2 linked regions of the Paraglaciecola psychrophila 170 genome follow. The protein of the gene in region 2 interacts with the protein of the main gene of each other region in a pairwise test. Links are inferred from orthologs where the notes say so. Each region holds a gene or a part of one and is shown on either strand. Other genes may lie near its edges.

Region 1 (15,809 bases), 3.7 Mb from region 2 along the record:
AATGCAGTTGGATACTATGCTAAATAAGGAATGGTACGCAGCAGTCCGGGGTAGCCATTCCGTCGCAGCATTAATTATTGATATTGATAACTTTAAGTTGTTTAACGATGAGTTTGGTCACTTGGAAGGTGATAAATGTTTAAAAGTTATAGCTTCTGTTATAGCCTCAAGTAAAAGGAGAGATCGCGATTTTGCTGCAAGATATGGAGGAGAAGAATTCGTGCTTCTGTTACCTTTCACCGATTTGAAGGGGGCTAAGCAGGTGGCACAAGAGTTAATCCAAAATGTGCAAAACAGAAGCATTCAAGCTGCTAAAACCGCTTCGCACCCATTTGTGACGATAAGCGTCGGTATTTCTGCCTTTAGCCCAACTCAGAGTAAAAATGCCGTGACAACTCCTATAGATTTGATCAACAAGGCCGACATCAATTTATATAAAGCTAAGCAGGCGGGTCGCAATCAGTATTCTGCGACTTCATAGTGGTTAAGAGACTAGATTTAAGCAAACATTTTTAAATAAAGCTAAGCAAGATAAAAACACTTATCAGCAGTAAAGTAGGGGGGGGTAAATAGTTTTAGTATTAAAATCCGATAATTATGATGCCTAGTCAATATAACCTGTGAACTGCACCAGTAGACACTGGATAGAGCGTACAAAAAAATAAAACTGACCACTGCCGCGTTGATATCTGCAGATGCCCCAATAAATATTGGGTGTTGGATTAGAGATTACAAGTTATGGTTGGCGGCTAAAATCAATAAGAATCCGAGTAATAAAATAGCCACTGTTGCTATAATAGCTCCGCTGAATGGCACGCTTTCTACCATTGTGTGCCCATAAATGTTGCCATAGTGAACATTGGTCCGGATATTCCTTGAGCAGCTGCATAGCTAAAAAGGAACTATTGTTCTGTCAGTGTATCATCAACACTCGTCTGCCAATGTGGCAAGACTACATGACCGCCACCGTAGACTAAACTTCCGTTTTATAAAATGTCGCGAACACACCTGCAATAGAGTCACATTGGCTGAATAAAAATATGCTGATAAGTAGCAACATTGGTGGCCCAGACACCTTTTTTAGGAACTGGAATATATTAGCTTATTCGCTTGAACTTTTATTGCTGATTATGCACATTAACATCGCTATAAGTAACACAGATATTTGTATATAGAATGATTGATAGATGACGAGCAATAGCACACTGATGAGCATTATTAAGACAGACAAGCGGCTGTTGCAAAAAATTGTGAACATTGTGATTACTGCATCTAACACAACAACAACAGCTAATAATTTTAGTCTGCTGCTGACTGAAAGTAGCCAGCTTGCTGGGTTATCTAGATCAACCGACACTTCTAGCCAATACATCAATAAAAATGATGGTAGAGTAAAGCCAACAAAAGCCGCAAGACCATGGCTAGTCCTCCTTTATGTAAACCTTTTGCAAATCCAAATTGGCTGGAGCTAGGGCCAGGCAAAATTTGACTTAAAAATATTAATTTGGCGTAGGCATCGTTAGACAACTATTCCGGTTTTTTCACAGATCTGCGTTGAAAAGATCCAAGGTGTGCTGCAGCTCGACCAAAACTGACACAACCTAACAACAAAAATGTGCAAAACCTCACCGCTCTTTTTCATGGTCACTTTACCTCTATTAGGTTTTCGTTTGCATTTATGAAATGCTTACAGCACACTCCCCGCCATATGAAGCTCTGTCAAAGCTAGGTCAAATAGTTGAACGATAAATCAGTAAAAGCAGGTGTTATTTTTGCACTAGCCGCTTATACAATGTGGGGTATCGCACCCATGTATTTTAAGTTATTAACGAGTGTCCCTGCGCTTGAAATTGTTATGCACCGAATAGTGTGGTCTGTGGTGGTGCTATGTTTACTGTTGGCTGTTCGAAAAAAGTTTAGCCAAGTGTTTAAAGCCATCCGCGATCCAAAAATCATCGTAACCTTATCAATCAGTGGATTATTGTTAGCGGTAAATTGGCTAATCTTTATCTGGGCTGTGAATAACGATAAAATGCTCGATGCTAGCTTGGGTTATTTTATTAATCCATTGTTCAATGTGTTACTAGCGCGTTTCTTTTTGCAAGAAAGCTTAACTAGGTTGCAGTTAATGGCTGTTTTTGTAGCATTAGCAGGCGTCGCTTTTCTAGTGTTTTCATATGGTCAGCTTCCATGGATCGCCCTAGTTTTAGCAACTAGCTTCAGTATTTATGGTTTATTACGCAAAAAAGTGACTGTGGACTCTATGCCCGGCTTATTGATTGAAAGTTGTATTATGTTGCCCTTTGCTTTGTTGTATTGGATTTTCATGGATACAACAAGCGGAAACATGTCACTAAATAGTCTTAACTTAAATATAACGTTGTTATTGGCAGGTGTGGTGACTACCGCTCCATTATTGTGTTTTACTGCTGCAGCTAGGCGTATCCGTTATACCACATTAGGTTTTTTCCAATACATAGGTCCAAGTATAATGTTCTTGCTAGCAGTCATGATCTATCAGGAACCGTTAGATACAACAAGGATGATTACTTTTGTATGTGTGTGGTCAGGATTATTGATTTATGTTTACGATTCATTACGAGTCTACCGAAAGTCTAGACGGATTATTCAAAACTAAATTTAGGGTTAGGTACGATCGGTTGCAAAGAACAGCTTAATCATCAACTAATTGATTTCTTCCATTATTTTTTGCGATATACAGATGCTGGTCGGCTAAACGTATCATGGCGTTTATACCGCCCCTGCTTTTGTGGGTGAGGCCTATGCTAACAGTGCAAGATAGGCTTTGTTTTTCAAAAGTCAGCACTTTATTCGCAATTGCCTTTCGGAAACCTTCCATTATTTGTAATACTTTTTCGGGTGCGGTATTCGAAAAATACACACAAAACTCTTCCCCCCCAAATCGTGCAGCAGTGTAATCTGTAAAATATTCAGCAACTAACTTAGCCAGTTCTTTCAATGTGTAATCACCGCAATCATGTCCATAAGTGTCATTCACTTTTTTGAAATGGTCGATATCGATAATCGCTAGACTTTGTGATTTAGGAGTGACTTTTAGATTTGCAGCGACTCGCGTAAAAAAGTGCCGCCTGTTAGGTAAACCTGTTAAATAATCAGAGTTAGATACACGCCTAATAGTTGCAATATTTTCTAAGCGTTCAACGTTTTGCATAATACGACAGAAAAATTCTTCGTGGCAATAGGGTTTATACAAATAATCAGTTGCGCCACTTTTAATAAATCTGGCAGATAAGCCACTGGTGGTATCTGATGATATACCAATAATGCCAAGGTCTTCTTTGGAATAGGTTTTACGCAGTTCAGAAATCATCTGGATACCGGACATAACTGGAATATTCTCATCTATAATAGCCAGCCTAATATTTGAATGGCTGCGCAAAGATTCCATGCCTTGTTCAGCACTTGCCGCTTCAAAGGTAATGAAATTATGTCTTCTAAGTAGAGCGGTCATAGATTGTCTGCTGACCCTAGAATCATCAACTACTAATACCCCTACTTTCTTATTCTTATCCAATCGACTCAGCAAACGCGTCAGGTATTCATAGACCTGTGCGTTTTCTTTAGGAATGTAATCCACCACACGTTTATTAAGAATAGTAGTTCTGGTTGACTCATCTAGGCTGCCAGTTATTACTATAGTGGGTAAAAAAGATTCAATAGCAAAGTCTATCGCTTCACCATTTGGCGCGTCAGGTAAATTAAAATCGACCACAGCACAGAGGTATTCTTCAGGTGCGGAACTAGAAAAAACATGTTTGGCTTCTACTAAACTAGTGGTGCAAATAGGCTGCAACTGAGCCTTGGCTATAAGACTTCGCATCAGGTTCATACTGGTTTTGCTGTCTTCGACTATTAATACTTTGCGTTGCATGGGTTAAAATGTAGTAGAAAAATTTAATTTAGCAGATTAATTCTTTTCTGGCTTTGGAAAATTAAACTTTTGTTAATTTTGCAAATGACATGACCAGCCATTTACTCCCAAACTCATCGAAGTTAATCTGTACTCTTGCATGTTCGCCACTGCCCTCATAATTCAATACAGTGCCTTCGGAAAATTTAGGATGGGACACTCTCTCCCCTAGTTGAAAGCCTGTTGATTCGAAAGCGGTATGACCCGTAACTGGAGTAAATCTATTTTGAACCGGTCGAGATATGGTGGTCCGCAAACGCACTTCTTCGATACAATCGGTAGGGATCTCTTTGATGAAACGCGACGGGGTGTGATACTTGTCCTGTCCATATACTCTTCTGTTTTCGGCGTAAGTAATATATAACTTTTGCATTGCCCGTGTCATGCCTACATAACAAAGGCGGCGTTCTTCTTCAATTTTACCAGGCTCTTCGTTACTCATCTGACTTGGGAACATGCCTTCTTCAACACCAGCCATAAAAACTAGTGGAAACTCAAGTCCTTTTGCAGTGTGAATAGTCATCATTTGCACAGCGTCTTGATGTTTATCTGCTTGGTTATCTCCTGCCTCTAGAGACGCATGCGCTAAAAAAGCAGACATAGGTGTCATGTTGTCCGCTTCTTCTGGCACCACAAATTGTTTACAGGCGGTGACCAGTTCTTCTAAGTTTTCAATCCTAGCTTGAGCTTTTTCGCCTTTTTCTGCTTTGTACATGGCAAATAAACCGGAATGTTTAATCACGTAGTCTGCATGTTGCTCTAAAGGAAGTGCTGCAGCATCTTGAGTGAGTTGCGTAATTAATTTTGTGAAGGAGCTAAGGGCATTAGATGCACGGCCAGTTAAGCGGTTTTCAGCCAGTATTCTGGAACTGGCATCCCACATGGATAGTTCTGACTCGCGAGCAAGCTCGCGAATTTGTGATAGGGTTTTATCACCAAGGCCACGAGTGGGTGTGTTCACGATTCGTTCAAAGGCAGCGTCATCAATCGTCTGATTAATTAAGCGTAAATAACCAAGTGCATCCCGAATTTCCTGACGTTCAAAGAATCGTAAGCCACCATATATCCGGTAGGCGATAGACTCTTGCAACAATGCTTCCTCTAAAACGCGTGACTGTGCATTATTGCGATATAAAATCGCACAATCAGATAAGGCATTACCGTTGTCTCGCCATTCTTTTATGCGTGCAATGTTAAAACGAGCTTCATCTAACTCATTAAACCCAGCATACAAAGAAATGAGTTCTCCCGGGCTATCTTCGGTCCATAATTTTTTGCCTAATCGGCCTTGGTTATTATCAATTACAGCATTGGCCGCTTTTAATATATTCCCAGTAGAGCGATAATTTTGTTCCAGTCGTATAGTTTTCGCACCTTTAAAGTCTCGTAAAAAATGTTGGATGTTTTCTACATTTGCGCCACGCCAACCATATATTGATTGATCATCATCACCAACAATAATCATATTGTTACTGGGGGCGGCAAGTATCCGCAACCAAGCATATTGAATGTTATTGGTATCTTGAAATTCGTCCACCAGAATCGTTCTAAAGCGTTTTTGGTAGTGTTCTAATACTGAAGGATTGTTTAACCACAGCTCGTGGGCTCTGAGTAACAATTCAGCAAAATCGACTAACCCGGCTCGATCGCATGTCTGTTGGTAAGTCTGATAAATTTCACGCATTTTTTGTTGCGTGGCATCACCATGGGTTTCGATATGCTGAGGACGTAACCCTTCGTCTTTATTGCCGTTGATATACCACTGTACGTGTTTGGGAGCCCAGTGTTTTTCGTCTAGGTTAAGACTTTTAAGTACGCGTCTAACCAATCGATATTGATCATCTGAGTCTAAAATAGTGAAGTTTTGAGGTAGTCCAACATCTGCGTGATGAGCCCGTAGCAGACGATGCGCGATGCCATGAAAGGTACCAATCCACATGCTATTCAGAGCGCTGCCTTGCAACTGCTCTATGCGACCGCGCATTTCTTTGGCGGCTTTATTGGTAAACGTTACTGCTAAAATACCGTATGGGGCAATGCCCTCAACTTCCATTAACCATGCAATACGATGCACCAAAACTCGCGTTTTCCCGCTGCCTGCACCCGCTAAGATAAGCATGTCAGATGCAGGAGCGGCCACTGCATCACGTTGTTTGTCGTTTAACTGGTCAAGAAGTCGAGATACATCCATTACACACAAAATATATTAGAAAAATATATTTCCAGTATATCAGCAACACTGTATTTAAATACACTAAACTCAACCTTATATATAAGAGTAATTGCTTAAATTATATAGCAGAGAAAATATGAGTATTGAATTCTGGCAACAGTTAAAAGACGAAGCAAAGCAGCTTGTTAATAATGAGCCTTTGCTGGCAAGCTATGTGCACACGTGTATTTTGGCTCATCGTAACTTCGAAACAGCGTTAAGTTTTATTTTGTCCAACAAACTAGCTGATGATGTGATGAATGCTTTATCTGTCAGAGAAATGTTTGAACAAAGTTACTTAATACATCCTGAGATAGTTGACGCTGCAATTTGTGATATTCAAGCTGTGTTTAAGCGCGATCCTGCGGTGCACTCATTTCTTACCGTATTACTTAACTTTAAGGGATTTCAAGCGATTCAAGTGTACAGGTTAGCGCATCAACTCTGGATAGCGGGTAGAAAGGATCTAGCCTTGTTTATACAAAGTCGAAACTCAGAAGTTTTTTCGGTGGATATTCACCCTGCGGCAAAAATTGGTCAAGGCGTGATGTTCGATCATGCCACTGGCATTGTGGTGGGTGAAACCGCGGTGATTAATAATAATGTGTCTATTATGCAATCTGTCACGCTTGGCGGTACTGGAAATGAAGCCGGTGATCGCCATCCAAAAATTCGCGAAGGAGTCATGATAGGTGCAGGTGCTAAAATTTTAGGTAATATCGTTATAGGTGAGGGGGCCAAAGTAGGCGCTGGAAGTGTGGTGTTAGATGATGTGCCACCGCATGTCACAGTGGCCGGTATCCCGGCTAAAATTGTTGGTAAGCCTAGTTGTCAGAAGCCTTGCGAAACTATGCGACAAAATATTTTAGAAGATTAAACGTTTATCACTTTTAAAATGACGGATATATTTTAGATAAATGCTAACAACTGGGTTAAATTACTCAGTTGAACATGAGGTAAAAGCTGTGCTTTTTCACTGCGCATCTGCATACTTCTATCCTCAGCATACCAAGCTGTTTGATACCCCGCTCTAAGTGCACCATATATGTCTTTTGGCAAATTATCACCTACATGTAATATGTTTTCGTGTGGGATCTTTAGGTGTGCTTGTGCTGCATCAAACATGGCTTTGTGTGGCTTCATTGGCAATTCCAAACTAGCTTTAAAGTAGGCGCTAAAATACTTTTCAAGTCCAATCTGTTTAAGGTTAACGTTGCCATTAGTCAGGGCTATTAATGGTAAGTTATTCGATAGTGTTTCTAATAAAGAATGAATGCTTCTGTTTATAGTGAAATTGCTTCTTTGAAAATAGAAATGTTCGAAGCACTCTGTGGTAGCTGTCTTTAGCTCGCTACCGGATAAACCCAACTCCATAAAACCAGACTCAAGAGATAATCGACGCAATTCACCCATATCATTTTTTAATAATGGGTTAGCTAGAAGATGTATCTTTTGTCGTGCGCGCCAAAGATTTTTGGCCACATGTTTAGTCGCAGGATATTGGTTATGCATAAATTCAAGTAAAGAACGCTCTGCGTTGATGATGACACTTGTGTTTTCATATAAAGTGTCATCCAGGTCGAATGTAATTGCTTGAATTGGTTTAAGTTTTTTATAATAAATCATTTAGGACTATCTATTCTTTTTGAGTATTCTAATTATTTAGACTTTTTGGCTCTAGGGTGGGCACCATCGTATACGTGGGCGAGATGCTGAAAGTTCAGGTGCGTATATACCTGGGTTGTAGATAAATTAGCATGCCCCAGTAGCTCTTGCACCCCCCTCAAATCTGAGCTTGATTCCAGAACATGAGTGGCAAAACTGTGTCGAAGTTTATGTGGATTAACAGATTGTTCTAGATTTTGCCGAGTCGCCCACAATTTCATACGTTTCGCTATTTGCCTAGTGCCGATCCTATTTTTTAACATACTGACGAATAAGGCAGGCTCTTCACTGGATGCTAGTTCTGGTCTTATCTTAAGCCACACACTTAATGCTTCTAAAGCAACTCTTCCAATAGGTAACAAACGTTCTTTATTACCTTTACCTATAACTCTTAGCTGTCTGTCAGGTTGAATACTTTTTATATTGAGATTAGCCAATTCTGATAAACGTAAGCCACAACTATACATAAGTTCCATCATCGCCTTATCTCGCAAAGCTAGAAGGCCATCTTCCTTGATATCCAATAATTGATGCATCTCATCAACATTTAATTGTTTGGGTAAGGGTTTGGCCTGCTTAGGAGCTTGAATTGAAGATGCAGGGTTTTGTGTTAATTGGCCTTGTTGAACTAGATAAGCGCAAAATCCTCTGATAGAAGATAAGCGTAAAGCGATAGAACGCGAGCTTAGGCTGCTTTTACGTGCATCGTTCAGAATCCTACGGATATCTGATGTATTGAATGTTGACCAACATTCAATATCGAGTTTACTGAAAGCTGCGATAAGCTGCCGCTGATAATTTTCTATCGAGTTACTCGCTAGATTTTTTTCGTACCTTAAATACGCAAGATATTTTTCTAACCAAGTATGTAGGCTTGGCCTCAACATTTTATTAATTAATAGGTCAGCATTTTAGGTAACAAGATACCCAAAAATTGCTGTAGTTGGGTGATCAGTAAGGTATCCATATCTGGATTAAAATGACCTGGATCTTTACTACCTATTGCTAAAATTCCAAGTTCACCCAAATCCCCAATCAGTAATAAAGCCACTGAGTTAGCTTCTTGATCAGCAAACAATAACTTGCGTTCATGCTCACTTAAACGTCCAAAGAAAAGTTTATGTCTTTTAAAGCGTTTTTCGATAAATAAGCGTCGCTGGATCTCAGGCAACGCATGAGCACCTTTGAAAGGCTTTAAGGTGACGGATGCTAACTGCAGGTTTTCTTGAATCACCTCTTCCAAAACAAATTTTAGATCATCAAGGTTAGTACACTTTAGGATACGCAAATTTAAGTCGGCATAGACTCGATAAATGGCTTCGTTCTGTTTGGCAATGGAAATTAATTGATTCAGCTTATGACTCAAGCTTCTGACTTTTTTGCGTAGCTGTTCACTTTGCAATTCCACCAAAGATACACTGCCTTTGTGTGAATGGGGAATACTGATTTTTTCAATAATCTGCGGAAATTGGGTGAAAAACTCAGGGTTTTCAAGTAAGTAAGCGGCTACTTGTTCAGCATCAAGTAGATTGTCAGATTCATATGCAGTCGTTGTATCCATTTTATTTTTGCGACTCTTTGCTCATAAGTTTATATATCCATCAAAAACATGCTCAGCGGCGCCGGTCATTTTTAATACATTATCACCACCTTGCCAACGTATTTTTAAACTACCACCACGCAAATCAACTCTTACATCTTTACTTAATCTGTTTTGTAACTGCCCTACAGCTACTGCAGCACATGCTCCGCTGCCACAAGCTAATGTTTCACCAGCACCTCTTTCAAAAACGCGTAGTTTGATGTGGCTATGATTGATAATTTGCATAAAGCCAACGTTTGCACCTTCACTAAAACGTTCATGTTTTTCAAGCAAGGGGCCCATTGTCTCCACATCTGCTGTTTCCACATCATCTACCAGCAACACACAATGGGGATTACCCATAGAAACAGCACCACAAAAAAAAGTGTGCTCCTGTGCTCTTATGATGTAAGTTTTTTCACGCTTTTGTGCTTTTATCGGCACCAAACTTGGCTCAAACTCGGGTACCCCCATATTTACTGTTACTTGCCCATCTTTCTCAAGATAGAGAACCATACGACCCGCTTTGGTACTGACTACAATTTTATTACGGTTAGTTAGGCCTTTCATTTTTACGAAGCGAGCAAAACAGCGTGCGCCATTTCCACACTGAGAGACTTCAGAACCATCGGCGTTAAATATTCTGTAATGAAAATCTTGGTCGGGATCATAAGGTGGCTCAACCATTAAAAGTTGATCGAACCCGATACCAAAATTTCTGTCCGAAAGTTGTTGAATTTTCTCTTTAGAAAAAAATACGTTTTGCGTTACATTATCAATAACAACAAAATCATTTCCCAGACCATGCATCTTTGAAAACTGGATTTGCATTGCGACTACTTAGCTAAACTTTTGTCAACACGCTTTAGAACATACGTGTTTTATATTATTAAATAGTTATATCATTTCAGCGAAAGACTGACTATGTCTTTAGCTTGATACAGGCTAAATAATCGCAATATTTATTAAATAAATATTTAAACCCATAAACCAATAGTTATGTTGGTATGTGCTCACTTTCAAATAATTGTGATATTTTTTCACGCTCTCTGACTAGATGCATCTTATCGCCATCAATTAATACTTCTGCGGCCTTGCATCGACTATTGTAGTTTGACGCCATAGCAAAACCGTATGCACCCGCACTGCGAACTGCAAGGTAATCATTTGGTTCGATAGCTAGCTCTCGGTCTTTACCGAGAAAATCGCCGGTTTCACAAATAGGACCTACTACATCATAAATAGCTTTGATTCTTTCAAGTCCAGCATCTAAAGGAATGATATTTTGCCATGCTGAGTAGAGCGCTGGGCGAATAAGATCGTTCATCGCTGCATCAACAATAGCAAAGTTTTTCTCCGCCCCCTGTTTTAGAAACTCGACCTTAGTTAACAAAATCCCAGCATTAGCCATGATTGCTCGGCCAGGTTCAAAGATAAGTAATAGCTCTTCTCGGCCCTTCAATCGTTCAGTGATAGCTTGTGTATATTGGTCTGGGTGTGGTGGCTTCTCATCATTATAAGTTACACCTAGCCCACCCCCTACATCGAGATGATGTATATGGATTTGGTGTTCAGCAAGCTCGTCTATTAAGGCTAACAATATATCTAGGGCATCTACAAAAGGGGTTAATTCCGTTATCTGAGAACCAATATGGCAATCAATGCCGATCACATTTAAATACGGCAGGCTATGCGCATATTTATAGATTTCAACAGCTTGTTGGCGTTCAACTCCAAACTTGTTGTCTTTAAGGCCTGTAGAAATGTATGGGTGAGTTTTAGCATCAACATCTGGGTTAACTCGAATCGATATGGGCGCTTTTTTACCAGCTTTCTCAGCTACTTCGTTGATACGGGTCAGTTCACTGCGTGATTCAACGTTAAAACATTTAATATTATGTTCTAAGGCAAAAGCAATCTCATCATGGGTCTTACCTACCCCTGAAAACACTACTTTGCTGGGATCACCACCAGCTTTGAGCACACGTGTTAGCTCCCCACCAGAAACAATATCAAAACCAGAACCCAATTTGGCCATCACATTTAACACTGCCAAATTAGAATTAGCTTTCACAGCATAACAAATTAAGTGTGGCTGACTACCGGCTGCTCTATCAAATGCATGCCAATGTCGTTCAATTGTGGCCTTTGAGTATACATAACAAGGCGTACCGTGAATGTGTGCTACGGTTTCAAGGGCTACGTCTTCAGCAAATAGTTGTTGATTTTTATAGGCAAAGTAGTCCATATCAATTTGTTCCTTGTTCGGCAGACTCAGTGGATGGTTCTAAGTCTGGTGTTGGGGTGTTTGTGGCAGGTTCTTTAGGCGAATATAAAGGAAGTTTTTGGCCACAGGCAGTGAGTATGACTACTGCCAAGGAAACTAAGCCAATTGTTTTCAAATTCATTCTGTTTGCCATCACAACATACCCGTTAATTTATAAGTTGTAATCATGTCACTACCGAGGGTAAAAACAAAGAGATGCTAGGCTTAGAATTGCTTATTTTATGCAATATGAAATAACTAAGATAAAAAATTGGGGGAAGATTAAATTTAGACTTAGTTTCGTGATGTTATATTCAGTATATCGCTGGGAAGTTGATAGTTGTATTACATTTTAATCTGCAACATAGAGTTGCGTTTCATAGCTGAGCATTGCTCTTTTAATACCTGACTTATTAATACTCGGTTTGCGGTAAGTCACTTTTTAGCCTGCAGCCGCTAATATATAAGCCTTAGGCTTATCAGTAAGCTGGCGCAAATCTTATAAAGATAAACTCTGGATATGTATATTTCCAAAACTATCCTAGATGAAGTATTCATATCATCAATGCAGTTAAGTGCAGGTGCTTAATATTATAGTAAGTTTGAACTTTAATATGTCTGATTCGAATGTGGTAGCTACTTATATTTTATTCAAAGATAATTTTCATTAGTTGTTTGATTTTAAAGTATCAACAAACTTATTGTGGAAATACCTAATCCCAATAGTGCGCCTGCAAAAATATCACTGGGATAGTGCACACCTAAAAGCACTCTGGTTACTCCGATGCAACTTGCCCATACATATGCAATAACACTTAGACTAGGATAAAAATGGGCGATTAAAGATGCCATCAAAAAAGCAGCTGCAGTATGCCCAGAAGGTAGGCTAAATTTATCGGATGGCACAATATGGGCATTAAGCTCAATTATATGATGACATGGGCGCTCACGTTTTAAGCTATTCTTCAGCAATAGGTAAATAGGGATTTCTAGCATGTATGCTAACAATCCAGAGTAGAGAAATAATGGCCCTTGTTGCGGTTCCAACCACCAAAGCATCACTCCAATAATGAGGTAAAGTTGACCATCTCCAGTTTTTGATAGCCACTTTATCCAGCTGCAATCTCTATTTGTTGTAAGATTAAACACCCAATAAAACAATGCTTCGTCATGTTGTGTTAAGGATTTCATTGATAAGACCTGCACTGTGATTATCATCAAGCATAATATTTAGAAACTGTGAAAAATAGGTGACACTTTTGCTAAGGCTTTATGACAGTGTTAAACCGCTCTTAAAACTTTATTTACGCTGGATTTGCTGTGTACTAGCAGTATACTCATACTTGACTTAGTTATATTAGGAACAAACATGGATTACAATACTTCTACTCTTTGTGATGTCTTTGCCGACAGTGTTGACGTGGTTGAACCCATGTTTGTGAGTTTTGGCGGTCGGGTTTCTTATGGGGGTGAAAATTACCACCATAAAATGTTTTGAAGACAAGGGTTTAGTGCTAAAAACCTTAGAGCAACCTGGACTTGGAAAAATTTTGTTAATCGATGGTGGTGGCTCCATGCGCCGAGCTTTGATTGATTCTAGTGCTGCGCGGTTGGCCTTTGATAATGGTTGGGAAGGAATAGTATGTTACGGCAGCGTGCGTGAAGTTGATGAGCTCGAAGAAATAAATATTGGTATTCATGCCATCGCTTCAATCCCCGTCAGTGCAGACGACCAAGAGACGGGTGAAATGGATGTGGCAGTTAACTTTGGTGGTGTAACATTTTTGCCAAATGACCATTTGTATGCTGACAGTACCGGTATTATTCTCTCGCCAGAGCCTTTAGATCTTGAGTAAATTTTAAAGATAATTTATCAACAATTGACCCTCAGCAACAAATCGGCAAAAAAAATGCTGCTATTCATTGAATAGCAGCATTTTTATTAATACTGAATAGTTTGGTTTTATTTAGCAACCAATACTGAGACGTTAGCAATACCGGCTCTTTTTACTTCGTTGATAACTTCAGTTACATCACCGTGTTTGGCTTTTGGATGAGCCTGAACCGCAGCTGAGTCCTGGTTATTTTCGGCCAAGAAGCTTTGAATGTTAGCTTCAACGCGGCGAATATCAACCTGACGGCCGTTAACGACTATTGTGCCGTCTTCTTCTACTCGAATGGACAGTGATTTAACATTAGTCGGTGGTGGTGGCGTTTTAGAATCTTTAGGACGATTAACTTCTAAACCTTTCTCTTTTACAAAAGAAGTGGTCACAATAAAGAAGATAAGCATGATGAACACTATGTCCAACATGGGAGTCATATCAATTGCAGCATCGTCGTCAGAGCTGCCGTGCTTTTTTCTTTTCATCGGTATAAATCGCCAATTGAGTTAAAACAAGACTGCCTAGTATAAAGGCAGTTGAGCTTCAGAGCATCTATTAATTAACTTAAAATCAACAAAACACTCAGGTTGTAAGACATTTCACTTACACATAGCGTGCCCCAAATGATAAAAATAATCCAGTAGGTTTTACAATTTGTTGTTCTAAGTAAAAATTGGGAGTCGATTTTTAAGATGCAGAACTAAAATTTAAGTCAGACTTGTAACGCAACATCGTATGTTAAACATGAAGTCGAGCAATTTTATCGAAAGTGGAATTACAGAGTGTTAAAAGTATACCTATATTACTTACAGGTGTTGCGCTGTGTAATGGTAATAGATAATTTGTATTAGAAAAGCTTCAAGGTTAGCTGCTTGATTAACCATGACTATATGCGATATCGAAAAGGAAGAGTAATATAAGTGCATGAAATTCAGTATCAATGGGGTGTGTATGAGCCGTTATTTAAACTTCAATGCATTTCAAATGCAGCGTTAATAATCGTTTTATGTTTTTACAACTTTCAATCCACGCCCCAAGTAATAAAAATAATCCAAAATGTTTTTAGAAATAGTTGCTCTGAGCTCCTTTGCAGGATAAATCCCCATTTTCGCTTCTGGACTTTGTTTAGTGCCCTGTACCAGAAATGCATTTTTGGTGAAGTGGTCTTGAATACATGCTTCGAATGCCCGTGCAACTAGCTCTTGCGGGCGAGCGTAATAAAACGTTTTCAGCAATTTATCTGCTTGGGCGCTGCGCTTGATATACTCATTCGGCTGGCTTTTATCTGTGCCTAAAAAAATTGCTTCGAAACACTGACTGAGCTTTATATTCAGTGGATGAGATATTTGTTTCTCGTCTTGTAACCAACATTGAGACGCAAACTGTTCATGCGACACCTGAACAAATAATTTATCACAAATATAGTGGTCAAAAGCATGAAACCACTCGTGGGCAAGTGCCCCGCCCCCTGCATTTTTCGCTAATGCTAGTTTCTTTGTATTTGACTCATAGTGAGCGCTGCTATGTTTTCTTCCGCCGCTACCAAAGGCTAAAGACAGGCTACCGTTTAGAGATATTACTGCTTCTGGTACTTGTAAAATATCCATTAAATCACACAATGCATCAAAAAATAGATTTGCCGCAATTTGTTGTTCTGCGGCCGTGACCCATTTGCCGATTGTGACAGTGCGGAAGCCAAAAATTTTAACGATATCTTGAAAACTAACATCAGCACCATCTCGATGAGAGGGACCGTTACGATAGAAAGGCTTGTGTATTCGTGAGTCTGACATTTGTAAATTAACGACTACAATGTTTTTATTTCAGCAATTAACTGGTTACACCAACTGTCGATGCGCTCATCAGTTAGATCGTATTGGTTTTCATCATCAAGACTTAAACCAACAAAAAAACTACTATCTTCGGTGAGCGCTTTTGAGGCAATGAAGTCGTATCCTTGGTTAGGCCAGTAACCTACAAAATCACACCCTAATACGAGCAGTTCATCATGCAACATACCTACTGCATCTTGAAACCACTCTGCATAACCTAGCTGATCGCCTAAACCAAAAATGGCCACTGTTTTATCTGCTAAGTTTAGCCCCGCAATGTCTTGCCAAGTCGATTCCCAGTCCTCTTGTAACTCGCCAAAATCCCAAGTGGAAATACCAAAAATCAACGTATCAAAACTTTGAGTTTGGGCCAGGGGGATATCTTTAATATTAAACAATTCTATGCAGGTATAA
Region 2 (15,677 bases):
GACAATATTCAGCGTAACTTAGAGGTTTTGGCTAAACATGCTGATGCTGCTCAAAATATAAACAAACAAAGGCGCAACATAGTTAAGGCTATTCTAGCAGGTGATCCTGAACAAGCTCGCAAGGCTAGTAATGAACACTTAGCCTATATTGAAGACACCTTACTGAACATTAATCGACAAGATATGCGTATGCAGCGTGCCTTACGCCGAATAGAAGTAAATTAAGAAAACAAATTAACTATTTCATTCAACGTGTTTCGGCACGTTTAAGCATGAAATTAATAAAAACTTATTGAAATATAGAGCATGGTTGGTGTTGTACACTGATTTTATTTATATGCGATAAGTACCTACATTAACAAACTATAAAAAGGAAAGCACCATGGCTGATATGATGCATCCGGATGTGGATCCGCAAGAAACACAAGAGTGGTTAGACTCGCTAGAAACAGTTTTTAAAGAAGAGGGTGCTGAACGCGCACATTTTCTTTTAGAGGCTCTAATTGACAAAGCTCGTCGCAATGGAGCGCATTTACCTTATGACGCAACCACTGCTTACATCAATACCATTCCGGTAGTGCAAGAGCCTACTATGCCTGGAGACCAAACGATTGAAGCGCGAATTCGTGCTGCTATACGTTGGAATGCCTTAATGATCGTGCTACGTGCTTCTAAGAAAGACTTAGATCTAGGTGGCCATATTGGTAGCTTCGCATCCTCAGCCATGTTGTACGATGTAGGTTTTAACCACTTTTTTAAAGCACCTAACGACAAAAACAGTGGCGACTTTATATTTTATCAAGGCCATATTTCTCCAGGTATTTATGCCCGCTCTTTCCTAGAAGGCAATTTATCAGAAACACAGTTAAATAATTTTCGTCAAGAATGTGATGGCCAAGGAATACCTTCTTATCCTCATCCTCACTTAATGAAAGATTATTGGCAGTTTCCTACTGTTTCTATGGGTTTAGGTCCATTGCAAGCTATCTACACTGCACGTTTTTTAAAGTACTTAACTAATCGTGGCATCAAAGATTGTTCCGAGCAAAGAGTATATTGTTACTTAGGTGACGGTGAGTGTGATGAGCCTGAATCATTAGGCGCCATTGGTTTGGCTTCTCGTGAAGGTTTAGACAACTTAACCTTCGTCATCAACTGTAACCTACAACGTTTGGATGGACCGGTTCGTGGTAACGGAAAAATAATTCAAGAGCTTGAAGGCACTTTCCGTGGCGCAGGCTGGGAAGTAGTAAAAGTCATTTGGGGTAGCTACTGGGATGCACTCATTGCCCGTGACAAATCCGGTAAACTTTTACAACTAATGAATGAAACTGTAGACGGTGAATACCAAAACTGTAAAGCCAAAGGTGGCAAGTACACCCGTGAAAACTACTTTAACAAATATCCCGAAACAGCGGCGCTTGTGGCAAACATGTCTGACGAAGATATTTTCCGGCTAAACCGTGGTGGACATGACCCAGTTAAAGTATTCGCCGCTTACCAAAAAGCCATGGATACCAAAGGTCGTCCAACGGTTATTTTAGCCAAAACTATTAAAGGTTTTGGTTTAGGTGCATCAGGTGAAGCCTTAAATATTGCGCACAACGTGAAAAAAATGGATGTGGATTCCCTAAAAAAATTCCGCGACCGTTTCAACATTCCTGTCACAGACGAAGCCATTGCTGATTTACCTTATTTTAAATTTGCTGAAGACAGTGAAGAATATAAGTATATGAAAGCACGTCGCGAAGCATTAGGTGGTTCATTACCGCAGCGCCGTGTGCAAGCAGAAGACCAACTTGAGATGCCTGAATTAAAAGCCTTTGATGCTATTTTGAAAGGTTCAGGCGACCGTGAAGTGTCTTCTACTATGACCTTTGTACGTGTACTTAATGTCTTATTGAAAGATAAGAAAATGGGTAAACGTGTGGTACCTATTATTCCTGATGAAGCCCGTACTTTTGGAATGGAAGGTCTATTCCGTCAAGTGGGTATTTACGCCAACGAAGGTCAAAAATACACGCCTCAAGATGCAGACCAAGTGGCCTATTACCGTGAAGATAAAAAAGGTCAGGTTTTACAAGAAGGTATCAACGAACTAGGTGCTATGGCTTCTTGGGTCGCTGCTGGTACGTCTTACTCCACTTGCAACGCCACAACTATCCCCTTTTACATATACTACTCCATGTTTGGTTTCCAACGTGTAGGCGATTTAGCTTGGGCTGCTGGCGACAGCCAAGCTCGAGGCTTTTTGTTAGGTGCCACTGCAGGTCGTACCACCCTTAACGGCGAAGGTCTACAACATCAAGATGGGCATTCACATGTTCAAGCTAATTTGATCCCAAATTGTGTTACCTATGACCCAACTTACGGATATGAAGTAGCGGTAATAGTGCAAGACGGTTTACGTCGTATGTACACTGAAAACGAAAATGTATTCTATTACCTCACCCTGATGAATGAAAATTATCAACATCCTGCTATGCCAGAAAGCAAAGACATAGCCAAACAAATCATCAAAGGTATCTACAAGTTAGAGCGAGTTGAAGCAAAAGGTAAGGCTAAAGCTAAGTCCAATGTTCAACTTATGGGCTCGGGCACAATCTTAAATGAAGTACGCAAAGCAGCGCAGATTTTAAGTGAAGACTACAAAGTCTCTTCCGATGTATATTCTGTGACCTCTTTCAACGAATTAGCCCGTGAAGGTCAGGCCATAGCACGTTGGAATATGCTTAACCCTGAAGCTGATGCTAAAACATCATACATAGGTAAAGTTATCAGTAAAGATGCAGGTCCTGCTATTGCAGCCACTGACTATGTGAAAGGTTATTCTGATCAAGTGCGTGCCTTCATTGACACCGACTATCGTTGCCTAGGTACTGATGGTTTTGGCCGCAGTGATAGCCGTGCAAACTTACGTACACACTTTGAAGTCAATGCGGCATATATAGTCGTTGCGTCTTTGTATGAACTCGCCAAACGTGGTGAAGTTGACAAAAAAGTAGTGACCGAAGCAATTAAACGCTTTGACATCAACATCGACAAACTTAACCCACTTTACGCTTAATAGTGACTAGATAAGGAGTTTTACATATGTCTGATATACAAAAAATTCTAGTCCCCGATGTAGGTGGCGAAGAAGTTGAAATCATTGAAATTTGTTTCGCCGTCGGCGATACATTAGAAGCTGAAGACGGAGTGATTACCGTTGAAACCGATAAAGCATCAATGGACATCCCTGCCCCTTTTGCAGGTGAATTGATCAGTTTGTCGGTCAAAGTGGGTGACAAAATCAAAGAAGGTGATGTAATTGGTGAAATTAAAGCATCAGGATCAACTGCTGCTGAAGAAGAAGCACCAGCAGAACCCGAAGAAAAAGAATCCGCTTCTGAAGTTGCAACAAAAGAAGAACCTAGCAAAGCAGAATCAACCCCGGCAGCTGAGCCTGAAGCAAATGGAGCCAGTGAACTAATTGACGTGGCTGTGCCTGATATCGGTGAAGATGGCGAAGTGGATGTAATTGATGTTTTGGTGTCTGTTGGTGATGTAATTGAACAAGAAGACGGTTTGATTACCTTAGAAACAGATAAAGCTACGATGGATGTGCCTTCGACTCACGCTGGCACAGTCAAAGAAGTGTATATATCCACTGGCGACAAAGTGAAGCAAGGCACTCTTGTGATTAAACTTGAGACCGCCGGTGGTAAAGCTACTGACAAATCGGCGGATGCGGCACCAACCGCTGTCGAAAAGCCTGAAGAAAAACCTGAAAAAGTGGCTCCGGCAGCTGCAGAAAAACCGGCGGCGGTTCCAGAAGCGCCTACTCCTACCTCTGGTGGAAAAGCTCACGCTTCACCTTCAGTACGTAGAATAGCCAGAGAATTTGGTGTCGACTTAAGCCTAGTGGCAGCTACCGGTCCTAAAAAACGTGTTCTAAAAGAAGACGTACAGGCCTACGTGAAAGCAGAATTAGCAAAACCTCGATCAGCCAGCGGCAACGCAACTGGCAATGGCAATGTTTTACAAATTGCTACCGTTAAACCTATTGACCACGCCAAGTTTGGTGAGATTGAAATCTTACCTTTAAGCCGAATTCAGAAAATATCTGGCCCCTTCTTACACCGTAATTGGGTCACTATTCCCCATATTACTCAGTTCGACGAGGCAGATATCACTGAAGTTGAGACTTTCCGTAAAGAACAAAACGCTTACCACGCCAAGGTTAAGTCTGGATTAAAAATCACACCTCTCGTTTTTGTGATGAAAGCAGTGGCCAAAGCATTGGAAAAATACCCAGCCTTTAACTCTTCTTTATCTGAGGATGGTGAAAGTTTAATTCTTAAGAAATTTATTAATATCGGTATCGCGGTAGAAACACCAGGCGGTTTAGTGGTTCCCGTTATTAAAGATGTCAACAAAAAAGGCATCGAACAGCTTTCTAAAGAGTTGATCGAAATTTCTGGTAAAGCCAGAGAAGGCAAGCTAAAAGCAAACGATATGCAAGGTGGTACATTCACCATATCAAGTTTAGGTGGGATTGGCGGAACAGCGTTTACGCCTATTGTTAATGCCCCTGAAGTTGCTATATTGGGCGTCTCTAAATCAGAAATGAAACCTAAGTGGAATGGTACAGAATTTGAACCACGCCTGATGGTGCCATTAAGTCTGTCTTACGACCACCGGGTCATCGACGGTGCAGTAGGTGCACGTTTTTCTACTGAAGTTGCTGCAAATTTAACTGATTTACGTAGAATAATACTTTAGTGAAGAACGGGTGACAGTTTACTGTTACCCACTTCTAAAGCCAAAAGCAGGATTTATTCACAACATGTTAGCTGTAATACCGGCAAAACATGTTGTTCAAAAAAAGAATTTGAGGATCATATGAGCGAAATCAAGACTCAGTTAGTTGTATTAGGTGCAGGCCCAGGGGGCTATGCAGCCGCTTTTCGCGCTGCTGATTTAGGCGTGGAGACAGTAATAGTTGATGCCCGTGTTACTTTAGGTGGTGTATGTCTGAACGTGGGCTGTATCCCTTCAAAAGCATTACTTCACGTAGCCAAGGTTATTGACGATGCTAAAGATATGGCTAGCCATGGTGTATCTTTTGGTGAACCTGTTATTGATTTAGACAAAATCCGTGGTTGGAAAGACAGCGTTATTGAGCAGTTAACCAAAGGTTTATCCGGTATGGCCAAGATGCGTAAGGTTAAACACGTACAAGGTTATGGTAAGTTTACCAGCAGCAATACTCTTGAAGTTGAAGGCAAAGACGGAAAAACGACTATCACCTTCGACAATGCTGTTATTGCTGCCGGGTCTGAGCCAGTTACCTTACCGTTTATTCCAAAAGATGATCCTCGCGTAATCGACTCAACTGGCGCTCTAGAGCTAGCGGATATACCAGAAAAAATGTTAGTCCTAGGCGGTGGTATTATTGGCTTGGAGATGGGTACAGTTTACCGTGCGCTAGGTTCAAAAATTGACGTAGTCGAATTCCTTGACCAACTTATCCCTGCGGCTGACAAAGACGTAATAAAAGCTTATCAAAAGTATGTAAAAAATAAATTCAACGTGATGCTAGAAACCAAAGTAACAGCAGTTGAAGCAAAAGAAGACGGCTTATATGTTACTTTTGAAGGCAAACAAGCACCCGCAGAACCGGTTAGGTACGATAAAGTACTGGTTGCCGTTGGCCGTCGTCCGAATGGCAGTGTAGTTGATGCAGAAAAAGCCGGTGTGAAGGTAGACGAACGTGGCTTTATTAATGTTGATAAACAACTTCGTACGAACGTATCTAATATTTTTGCTTTAGGTGACTTAATCGGGCAGCCTATGCTCGCTCACAAAGCAGCACACGAAGGTCATGTGGCTGCAGAAGTTATCTCAGGTAAAAAGCATTACTTCGACCCTAAAGGCATTCCTTCTGTTGCTTATACTGATCCGGAAATAGCATGGGTAGGTGTAACTGAAAAGGAAGCCAAAGAACAAGGCCTCAATTACGAAGCTTCGACTTTCCCTTGGGCTGCATCAGGCCGTGCGATTGCATCCGCACGTACTGAAGGTTTGACTAAGTTGATCTTCGACAAAGAGACACATCGTATCATTGGTGGCGCTATTGTCGGTATTAACGCCGGTGAAATGTTAGGTGAAATTGGCCTAGCGATTGAAATGGGAGCCGATGCAGAAGATATCGCATTAACTATCCATGCTCACCCTACCCTTAACGAATCAATCGGCCTAGCCGCTGAAATGTACGAAGGTAGCATTACTGACTTGCCAAATGCTAAGGCAAAGAAAAAGTAAATACTGGTAACTATTCATTCCAAAAACACAAATCCGATGAAAGGAATTTCATCGGATTTTTTTATATGTGGAAAATAAGCTAATACCAATCCATCTTAATTTCTTCCCTCTACGAAACGCTCTGTGTTCTGAGGTGAATTGCAGATTCGCTGATTAGACAAAACCCATATTTATATTTAAATTAGTTTGTCTTAACATGTCTACTCCTGTGTGAAGCGAAGCGCTCCTTTTTCTCTGTGGTATATAGCTTTTAATACTGAAGAGCCAAAAACAAGATATTTAAATCACAGAGGTCACCGGGTGCCGCGTACAGGTAGCGCAGAGAAAAGCAAAGCCAATTGATTGCGAGTTACCGCGAGTTACCAGGACACGTATGTTAATTCACTGTAACAAATCCTCACACTTAACTATTTTCACCTTTTGCAGTTACCCCGAGCAATCAGTAAACTCATGCCCCTCCATAAAACAAAACGAGAGCTAAAAACATAGCTCCATGAAGGTAGACAGATGAATAAAATCAGTATGTTAGCGTTTAGTATCAGTTTGGCGCTAGGTTTAAGTGCGTGTACTCCCACAAGTCAATCTGACCCAACTGTCACTCCAGCAATTATCAGTCAGGCTGTGATGACCTCGGGGATCGATTTAACAGCCGTTGATCAAAACGTTCGCGCTCAAGATGACTTTTTTAGACATGTAAACGGTGCGTGGCTAACACAAACCGAGATCCCAGCAGACAAATCCCGCTATGGCATATTTAATGTTTTGTATGACGACACCCAAGAAAACTTAAAGACATTAATCCAAGAGTCATCTAACACCCAAGCTATAAAAGGCTCAAACACCCAGAAACTGGGAGATATGTATAACAGTTACATGAACGTTGAGCAGGCAAATGAGAAAGGTATGTCCCCCCTTGAACCTTTGCTCGCCAGCATTTATGCAGCAGAAAATATGCAGCAACTTTCTAAAGTTTTTGGCGAGCTATATGTCTTAGGGGTAAGCGGTGCATTTAACTTCTATACCTCTCCTGATGCTAAAGATCCTGAAGTGGTCACTATGTACCTTTATCAAAGTGGATTAACCCTGCCTGACAGAGATTATTACAGCAAAGAAGAAGAAAAATTTGTTAACTTCCGCGCTGCCACTGAAAAATACATGACCGATATTTTAACAAAGTCTGGGCATCAGTCTGGTGCTGACGCAGCCAATAAGATCATGGCTTTAGAAAAAGATATCGCAGGCAAACACCTGTCGCGTGTTGAAAGCCGGGATGCAGAGAAAAATTATAATAAAAAGAGCACTACTCAAGTCAAAGCCTTAATCGGTTCCTTTGACTGGCAAGCCTATGCTGATGCAAGTGGTGTGGGTGAAGTCAATGATATGGTAGTCCGCAATATGCCATATTTTGAGCAAATTGCTGGGATATTCGCCGCGCACGATTTACAAACTTGGCAAGACTACCTAGCCTTTAACTTAGTCGACAGTTACGCTTCGCGTCTCAGTCAAGATATGGTCGACTTACACTTCGATTTCCACTCCACTACTTTAAACGGAATTCCAGAACAAAGACCTCGCTGGAAACGTGCAGTGGCAGCAACAAGCAGTATATTAGGTGAAGTGTTGGGCCAACAATATGTCGAACGCCACTTTACCCCAGAAGCTAAAACCAAGATGGATGTCTTAGTCCAAAACCTGACGAAAGCCTATGGCGAAAGTATCAATCAATTAGAATGGATGACGCCTGAAACTAAGAAAGCAGCCTTAGAAAAATTAGCCGCATTCACACCTAAAATTGGTTACCCAGATAAATGGCGTGATTATTCTGCTTTAGAAATCAAAGCCAATGATTTAGTGGGTAATTATATTCGATACTCGACCTTTGACCACTTTGAAGACACTAACAAAATAGGCAAGCCAGTCGACAAAGCTGATTGGGGCATGACACCTCAAACTATCAACGCATATTATCACCCTGTAAGAAACGAAATCGTTTTCCCAGCGGGAATTTTGCAATCGCCATTTTTTGATATGAATGCCGAAGATGCAGTGAATTATGGCGCCATTGGCGCGGTAATTGGCCACGAAATTGGCCATGGCTTTGACGATCAAGGTTCAAAATATGATGGTCAAGGTAACTTGCGCAGTTGGTGGACAGATGCGGACCGCGCAGCGTTTGATGTACTAGGCAAAAAATTAGTTGCTCAGTTCAACAAATTTGAGCCCATTGAAGGTCAAACCGTCAATGGTGAATTGACCTTAGGCGAAAATATTGGTGACTTAGCGGGCGTGACTATCGGATACAAAGCATATCAAATGTCACTAGATGGTAAAACGTCACCTGTGATTGATGGCCTAACTGGCGACCAGCGTTTCTTTATGGGATATGCCCAAGTGTGGCGCAGTAAATCCCGAGAAGATGCATTAAGAGCGCAATTGATTAGTGATCCACATTCACCAGGAGAGTTCCGCGTTAACGGTATAGTGGGCAACGTAGATGTTTTCTATCAAGCATTTGATGTTAAAGAAGGCGATGCGATGTATCTTAAACCTGAGGACAGAGTCAAAATTTGGTAATAAGCAATCTATAGCATTAAGGAGGTCGCTTAGCGGCCTTATTTTTAATCACAACAATTAACTAAATTACTTTAATACCAACTGATTAACCTGAAGCCAATTTTCACCGTAATACTTATTCATAATATTATTCAGGGTGCCGTTATCAATCATTAATTTTACTGCATATTGTAACTTGTTCATGTCCGTGTCACTTTTAGAGTGCTTAGACAATTGCAATCATTGCTCACCAAAGCCTATTGCATAATGATTAGTTGGATCAATATTTGTCACTGGAATACTATTTTGAGTAAGCGGAGAAGATAGAACTAAAGCACTGCCTGCTCATAGTCAGTTACTTCTAGGATATTTAATTTATCGTCATGCTCAAAGATATCGTTCAAACGGGTTCACCGCGTTTTACCAATTATAAGACCAGATAAATCATGGTGTTACAACATAAAAAAGTACGGAACAAACAAAGGCACTAAAAAAATGACAGCGCATACTAGAAATACTCTTAAAGAGATATAAATCGATTTTTTCCACATGCATTTTATTTAAAAATGGCAATAAGTATCCTAAGTCTGTATATATTTTATATTCTAAGTAGAATTTAAAATATAACCTGTTAAATACCAATTAAATCATACGGGCCTACACTTTAATTACATGAACACAATAATGTCAGTGATCTTGCTTTGAAACAAATTGAAATATTTGAAATTACCAGCCCATGTATTGGTGTGTGCCAATCTGGACCAAAAGGTTTCTGTGTTGGCTGTTTCAGATCTAGAGAAGAAAGAGTACATTGGATAAACTTAGAACAAGATGTTCAGAGTAAAATTATCAAAGCCTGTGCAACACGTAAAAAAAGAGCACAAGCAGCCCATAAAAATAAAATCAAAAAAAGTACAACTGAAACATCACCACAGCTTGGTTTCTCAGACGATTCATTTACCCAGAATAAACCATAAAATAGCTAATCTGATGGTCACCTGTGACATCACCTAAATTAACAAAGAGGTTCGCAATGCCCAAACTTAAAACAGCACTGATCACAGGCTCATCAGAAGGTATAGGTCGTAGCTTTGCAGAAGTCTATGCAAAGAATGGACATGACTTAGTGTTAGTAGCACGTAATGCATCTAAGTTAATGGATTTTGCTAGCGAACTAAAAGCAAAATACGCAGTCGATGTGCATGTCTTCGCCGCCGACTTGATCCCCGTCGATGCGGCACAAAAGCTATTTGAAGCGATCGCATTAAAAGAAATAAAAGTCGATATATTGGTGAATAATGCAGGCATGATGCAAGTCGAAAAGTTGAGCCTAAGCGATTCACAGCAGTTAAATAACTTATTGCAATTAAACATTCAGAGTTTGGTCAATATGACCCAACAATTTATCAAACCCATGCTTGCCCGTCGGCAAGGGAAAATTGTCAATGTAGGCTCTATTGCTAGCTTTATGCCGACCCCTAACTTTGCAGCATACGGTGCCAGTAAGGCTTTTGTATTGTCCTTTTCAGAAGGTATCGCCGAAGAACTTCGAGGCACTGGAGTAAGCGTCACTTGTGTATGCCCTGGCATGACAGAAACCCAAATGCTCACTCACGCTGATGGCTTTGAAAAGTTTATTCCTAAATTTTTAAAAGCAGATCCGATGGAACTTGCTGCGCAAGCATATAAGGCAAGTATGAAAGGAGAAGTCGTATTTTTGGACAAGGTAGCCAACAAATTGTTAGTACAAATGGCCACACACTATCCTCGATGGATGGTGCGCAGCGTTAACGGATTGTTTGCACGTTTTAAATAAAGTCAGCTAGCCTTAATGTGATCCAGTATCTGTTGGGTTATATCAGCATATAGTTGACTGGGTATGGTGTGCCCCATACCTGGGTAGGTTTTTATTTTGGCATTGGGTATCGCTTTAGCTGTGGCATACCCACAAGCAACAAGTACTAAAGGGTCGTCCTCACCATGTAGGATTAAGCTGGATACGGTTAAAGTATTTAGGGCTTTAGTTCTATCCGGCGAGTCCAAAATAGCGGCTAGTTGCCGGGTGTTGCCCGCAGGATTAAAACCTCGCTGTAATGCCCGCGTTATTAAACCAAGCACTTTTGGTTGATCAAATGGATAATAATTCCCCTGTATCATCCGCCACACATGCATACCATAGGTAACGGCTTTATCAACATCTTTAGGAGGAGGTTTAAGCATTTTAAAACTAAAGGCCGCAGACGGCTTGGGTAACTTCCTATTACCGGTAGTAGACATGATAGAAGTAAGACTTTTAACTCTGTGTGGGTGATGGATTGCAATTTCTTGAGCAATCATTCCGCCCATAGATGCGCCCACTATATGTGCACTTTCAAGCTGTAATGCATCTAATAAGCTCACTGTATCTTGCATCATATCAGACAATAAATAAGTGGCACCAAGTGGGCGTTTAAACACCGCATTTGTCAGTAAAGCAAGACTAGTGGGTGGAGGTATTGAGTCCAACCAAGTACTTTTGCCATTATCCCGGTTATCAAATCTGATAACCCAATAGCCTTGTGAGGCTAGTAATTTGCAAAACTGTTCGTCCCAATAAATCATTTGAGTGGCTAAGCCCATGATCAATACAATAGCTGGATGACTTTTATCTCCAAAACTATCGTAATTAATATAGAGGTTGTTAGCTGCAACCAACTGCTCGGGATGGTGAGTGATAGTATTCAAAGGTGTCAAAACTCCTAGCAAATCAAACGTACTTTAGCTTGCCTGAAAACTGAGGTTTTTCAAGTTCAGCGTTTTTATATAGCTGCCAACTAGCTTCTGGTTGCGACAATCTATTCGCGACAATCCACACAGCCTGTGGATTGTGACCTAAGCCAGAATGACTGCCTCGTACCTGAATATTTTCAGCCTGATGATGTGCTTCAATTCGGTGATTAATACAAGCTTGCCAATGAACAACACCATCAGTTTTAGAATATAATGCCGAATTTGGAACCGGTGGAGGGGTAAACATCTTTCTCACCGCATCTGGATTAGATTGAGAAACATTACCATTAATAAGTTCAAACAATCTTTCGACTGCGGGAGAAGACCCTTGCGAACCATTGAATGGACTACCCAGTGTAATGACTTGACGCACGCAATCTGGAATAATCCGAGCAAGCTCTCTAGCTAAAATACCACCCAAACTCCAGCCAATTAAACTGACCTTCGCGTTATGAATGACCGATAATTCAATTACTCGATTAATTAATTGATCACTTAATACTTGTTCACCACCGACTATATGGGTGCCAAAATTCCGTCCGAGTTCCCAACCATAGATTGCATAACCTTTACCTTTTAAAAAAGAGCGTATGGGTTTAGTTGAAAAATCACTGGCTAAAAAACCAGGAAGCACCATTACCGGATGCCCGTCACCAGAAGGAGCCCTCTTTAAAAAGGGTAAAGCAGCTCCAAACGCACTGAGTTCAATTAATGTTCTGCCTTCACTGAGCATATGAAATAAAGAAGGTCTGGGTATAGTAGGTAATACATGTTGCATAAAAAATCCTATAAAACGGTGTAATTATTCTTCTTGCATAAGCGCATCAATAGCTGCTTGACCAGCTAGCTTTTCCTTTACGGCTAGTTCTAACTCATTAGCACTTTCGCGAATATAACGTGTGAACATATCTAAATCGGGCATTAAATTTGCTGAGCTTGTAGGACTAATAGATATGGTGCCGTTATAACTACAAATAGGCATGATCAAACCCATCCCATCAAAAATAGGCGCGGTTCCCATATTAACTATGAGCTTATGACCAGCAAGATAAATGGGTATTTGCGGCCCGGGTACATTGGTAATCACCACATTGAATAATGGATTATGGTGTTTGGCTATGGCTGCACTGGAGTAGAACCTTGCTGCCACACCTGCTAAACCAAACGGAATTAACTCAGCGTATCCCATTAAACTTTTTGCATCGATGGCATCTTGGTAAAGCTTACCTACCATGGTATTGATTTGAATTTTCTCAAATCGCTTAATGGGATCTGCAACATCGGTAGCCAACTGCACATACATGGCAGATACTTGATTACCCATCGCATTTTTTTCTTCTGCGGTACGAGTTGAGACTGGCACCATAGCGACAAGTGGCTTATCGGGTAACTCACCTTTTTCTAACAAGTAACGCCTGAGCGCACCAGCACATATAGCTAGTATCACGTCATTTAAGGTTGCCCCATCGACTACTTTTCTGAGGGCCTTAACTCGGCGAATGTCTAAAATAGTAGAATTCCACACACGTTCCATTTCAACTGTGTTGTTAAACCTTGTTTTAGGGGCATTGAAAGGCATAGTAGGCTTTGTTATGCCTTGCGCTCGGGTCATGTAACCCGCTTTTAACGTAGCCTTACCCGTATCCCACAATAGGCCCGGGAGCTTAGTTGGCCGCGTAATGAAGTGATAGGCACTTTTTGCCATCAATCCAACAGCCCCAGGTATCTCTTTTTTCTCTTTCACTACCGCTGGCTTTGGTGCCTTTGGTGTAGGTGACACATCAAACAACATAGACATCAAGTCGGCTCCAGACTTACCATCAAATCCTGAATGATGCACTTTGCTGATCAACGCCACCGACCCTTTAGGCACTTGCGGTATAGAGTCTAAACCTTCTATGAAGATAAATTCCCATAAAGGGCGATCTCGGTTTAACTGTTGGGAAAATAATCTAGATGCTAAATAACGCAACTCTTTCCAACCACCTGGACGGGGTAAAGCAGTGCGGTGCATGTGCATGTTGATATCAAAATCGGGATCTTCAACCCAATAAGGTCTATCTAGGCTAAAGGGTACCGTGACCAATTTTTGGGTAAGCTTTTCGACATTATGCACACGTTCACTTACATACTGTCTAAAGTCATCAAACTTAAGCGATCCTTCAATAACAGCTACACCACCTATGTGCATAGGCATCTTTGGTGTTTCAAGATATAAAAATGAAGCGTCTAGGCCAGAAAGCTCTTCCATAGGAATACCATTTACATTGTAAACTAGTTGTTAAAACACCCTATATTTTTATAAATAAAAATCAACCTCTTTTATGCATACATCTGTATGTAAATCTAAATAAAAAGAAGCTCTCATTTTAAATTACTAATGTTTATACTAGGTTAAGGTTTTTTCAAAAAAAGTGAACTATGTCATTAATTCACCCTGTAGATATCGCTAAAGTTGCTAGTCAATCATTTGCCTTACCGGATATTTGTGTGCGTATTCGATCAATGCTAGATGATGACCAATCTGACTTAGAAGATATTAGTCGGTTCATCGCATTGGATCCCTCTTTATCTTCTAAGTTACTTAAATTGGCAAATAGTCCATTGTTTCGTTTTGAGTCGCAGATTGACTCTTTATCAAAGGCCATCAACATTATTGGCGGCGAAGCCTTATATAATCTAGTTATGTCAGAAACCGCTAGCTCTGCATTTGAACACTTTAGCAGCGACGTAATTGATTTAAAAAGATTTTGGTTACAAAGTATCTATGCGGCCTTAGTTGCAAAGCATTTGGCTAAGATGATCAAAATAAGAGGCAGCGAGCGCTTCTTTCTGCTTGGATTGTTACACAATTTAGGCGAGCTTTTAGTCGCGATTCAGGCACCAGATTTAGCAATTAAATGCTGCAAATATGATGAAAAAACATCGCCTTGGAAGTTACAGCGTCAAGTCTTAGGTTTTGATTACGCAAATTGCAGTGCAAAACTTATGGAGTTTTGGCACTTACCCAGTCAATTATATGTTCCTGTGATGGATGTACATAATGAAAATAAAGCGCTGGAAAACAAAGATGTCGCGATTATTTACACTGCGGTTCGTGCTGGCATAGCAATGACACATGATAATTTATATTCAGCCAGTCAGTTGATCACACCTTTAGTTCTGAAATATTTGAATCTTGATCAAGAAGATTTAAAAGACGCGATTAAATTTGCAAGCATGGAAGCTGACGGCGTATTAAGTGTAATGAATCCTTCTCTTTGTTAATTTAGCTTGATATAAAAGTATTTATTACACATTTTGTGCTTTACGTGTCCACAAGCGTGGTGAATTTAGATATAATCACACGCTGATTTTTAGAATATTAGTATTTTTTACACCATGAAGTGGATTTTACTCCTAATTGTTTTACAAACGGCAAACTTTGGCTTTGCTAAGCAAAACATCATGCACTCCCTATATCTAGCAGATAGACCCGCTTTTGATGATGATGAATTATCAATAATTAGTGAGTTTGGGTTTTTGCTGGCAGATGGAAATACCAATACTTCGACCATCACAGCTAAGGTAAATACCAGTCAAGAGTTAACTTCTTGGAGTTATCAAATCATAGGTAGTGCCCTCTACAAGCAGAACCAACAAGAGTTGGATGGTGAAGAAAGTAATCAGGCATCAGCCCAGAAACTATTTTTATCCGGTCAATTGGATCACAAGCTAACTGAACCGGATGACCGTCTTTTTATCTATGGCGAATATGAAAATAATCGATTTAATGGTTTTCGATATCAAGCTTCATTAGCAGCAGGATGGTCCTCTAGGCTCTGGCACGATAAGCATAGCGAATTTAAATATAGTGTTGGTCCAGGTTACGCTATTTCAGAAGTCGATGAAAACAATAGCGAAGACAACTCCCAAAATCTTATTATCAGAGCTGCGTTGGAATATAGAAAAAGGTTTTCTGATAATGCAACGTTTCGGCAATTTGTTAGCACAGAAGCAGACCAAGAATTTACCAAAACTAAATCAGAAACGTCTGTATCAACAAAACT

The links.
Region 1: the proteins of lpdA (region 2) and uvrD interact in binary tests that used the Escherichia coli proteins (3 or more experiments, as listed by UniProt). The link is inferred for Paraglaciecola psychrophila 170 from one-to-one orthologs.

What each region holds. Positions count from the first base shown.
Region 1 is NC_020514.1:5,041,428-5,057,236, reverse strand. The notes cover bases 3,560-6,504. They hold uvrD (DNA helicase II), read right to left. Parts: upstream 6,144-6,504; coding sequence 3,975-6,143; downstream 3,560-3,974. Other genes in these bases: cysE (serine O-acetyltransferase), read left to right, coding at 6,262-6,504; C427_RS22250 (GGDEF domain-containing response regulator), read right to left, coding at 3,560-3,913. Outside these bases: C427_RS22265 (GGDEF domain-containing response regulator), read left to right, coding at 1-481; C427_RS28945 (hypothetical protein), read right to left, coding at 1,103-1,372; EamA family transporter RarD, read left to right, coding at 1,739-2,638; more of C427_RS22250, read right to left, coding at 2,675-3,559; more of cysE, read left to right, coding at 6,505-7,041; C427_RS22235 (HAD-IA family hydrolase), read right to left, coding at 7,074-7,790; C427_RS22230 (tyrosine recombinase XerC), read right to left, coding at 7,823-8,716; C427_RS22225 (DUF484 family protein), read right to left, coding at 8,725-9,390; dapF (diaminopimelate epimerase), read right to left, coding at 9,412-10,242; lysA (diaminopimelate decarboxylase), read right to left, coding at 10,409-11,659; C427_RS26605 (lipoprotein), read right to left, coding at 11,661-11,819; C427_RS22210 (phosphatase PAP2 family protein), read right to left, coding at 12,359-12,868; C427_RS22200 (ExbD/TolR family protein), read right to left, coding at 13,641-14,048; C427_RS22195 (CLCA_X family protein), read right to left, coding at 14,568-15,356; flavodoxin FldB, read right to left, coding at 15,371-15,809. UniProt on the Escherichia coli protein: A helicase with DNA-dependent ATPase activity. Unwinds DNA duplexes with 3'-5' polarity. Translocates on single-stranded DNA with 3'-5' polarity. Initiates unwinding more efficiently from a nicked substrate than double-stranded DNA.
Region 2 is NC_020514.1:1,346,098-1,361,774, reverse strand. What follows is about bases 4,283-7,095. They hold lpdA (dihydrolipoyl dehydrogenase), read left to right. Parts: upstream 4,283-4,884; coding sequence 4,885-6,306; downstream 6,307-7,095. Other genes in these bases: C427_RS05865 (M13 family metallopeptidase), read left to right, coding at 6,814-7,095; aceF (dihydrolipoyllysine-residue acetyltransferase), read left to right, coding at 4,283-4,764. Outside these bases: C427_RS05885 (FCD domain-containing protein), read left to right, coding at 1-225; aceE (pyruvate dehydrogenase (acetyl-transferring), homodimeric type), read left to right, coding at 383-3,067; more of aceF, read left to right, coding at 3,094-4,282; more of C427_RS05865, read left to right, coding at 7,096-8,880; C427_RS05860 (DUF1289 domain-containing protein), read left to right, coding at 9,561-9,836; C427_RS05855 (SDR family NAD(P)-dependent oxidoreductase), read left to right, coding at 9,893-10,675; C427_RS05850 (alpha/beta fold hydrolase), read right to left, coding at 10,678-11,583; C427_RS05845 (esterase/lipase family protein), read right to left, coding at 11,606-12,406; C427_RS05840 (WS/DGAT/MGAT family O-acyltransferase), read right to left, coding at 12,431-13,879; C427_RS05835 (HDOD domain-containing protein), read left to right, coding at 14,050-14,895; C427_RS05830 (DUF481 domain-containing protein), read left to right, coding at 15,010-15,677. UniProt on the Escherichia coli protein: Lipoamide dehydrogenase is a component of the glycine cleavage system as well as of the alpha-ketoacid dehydrogenase complexes.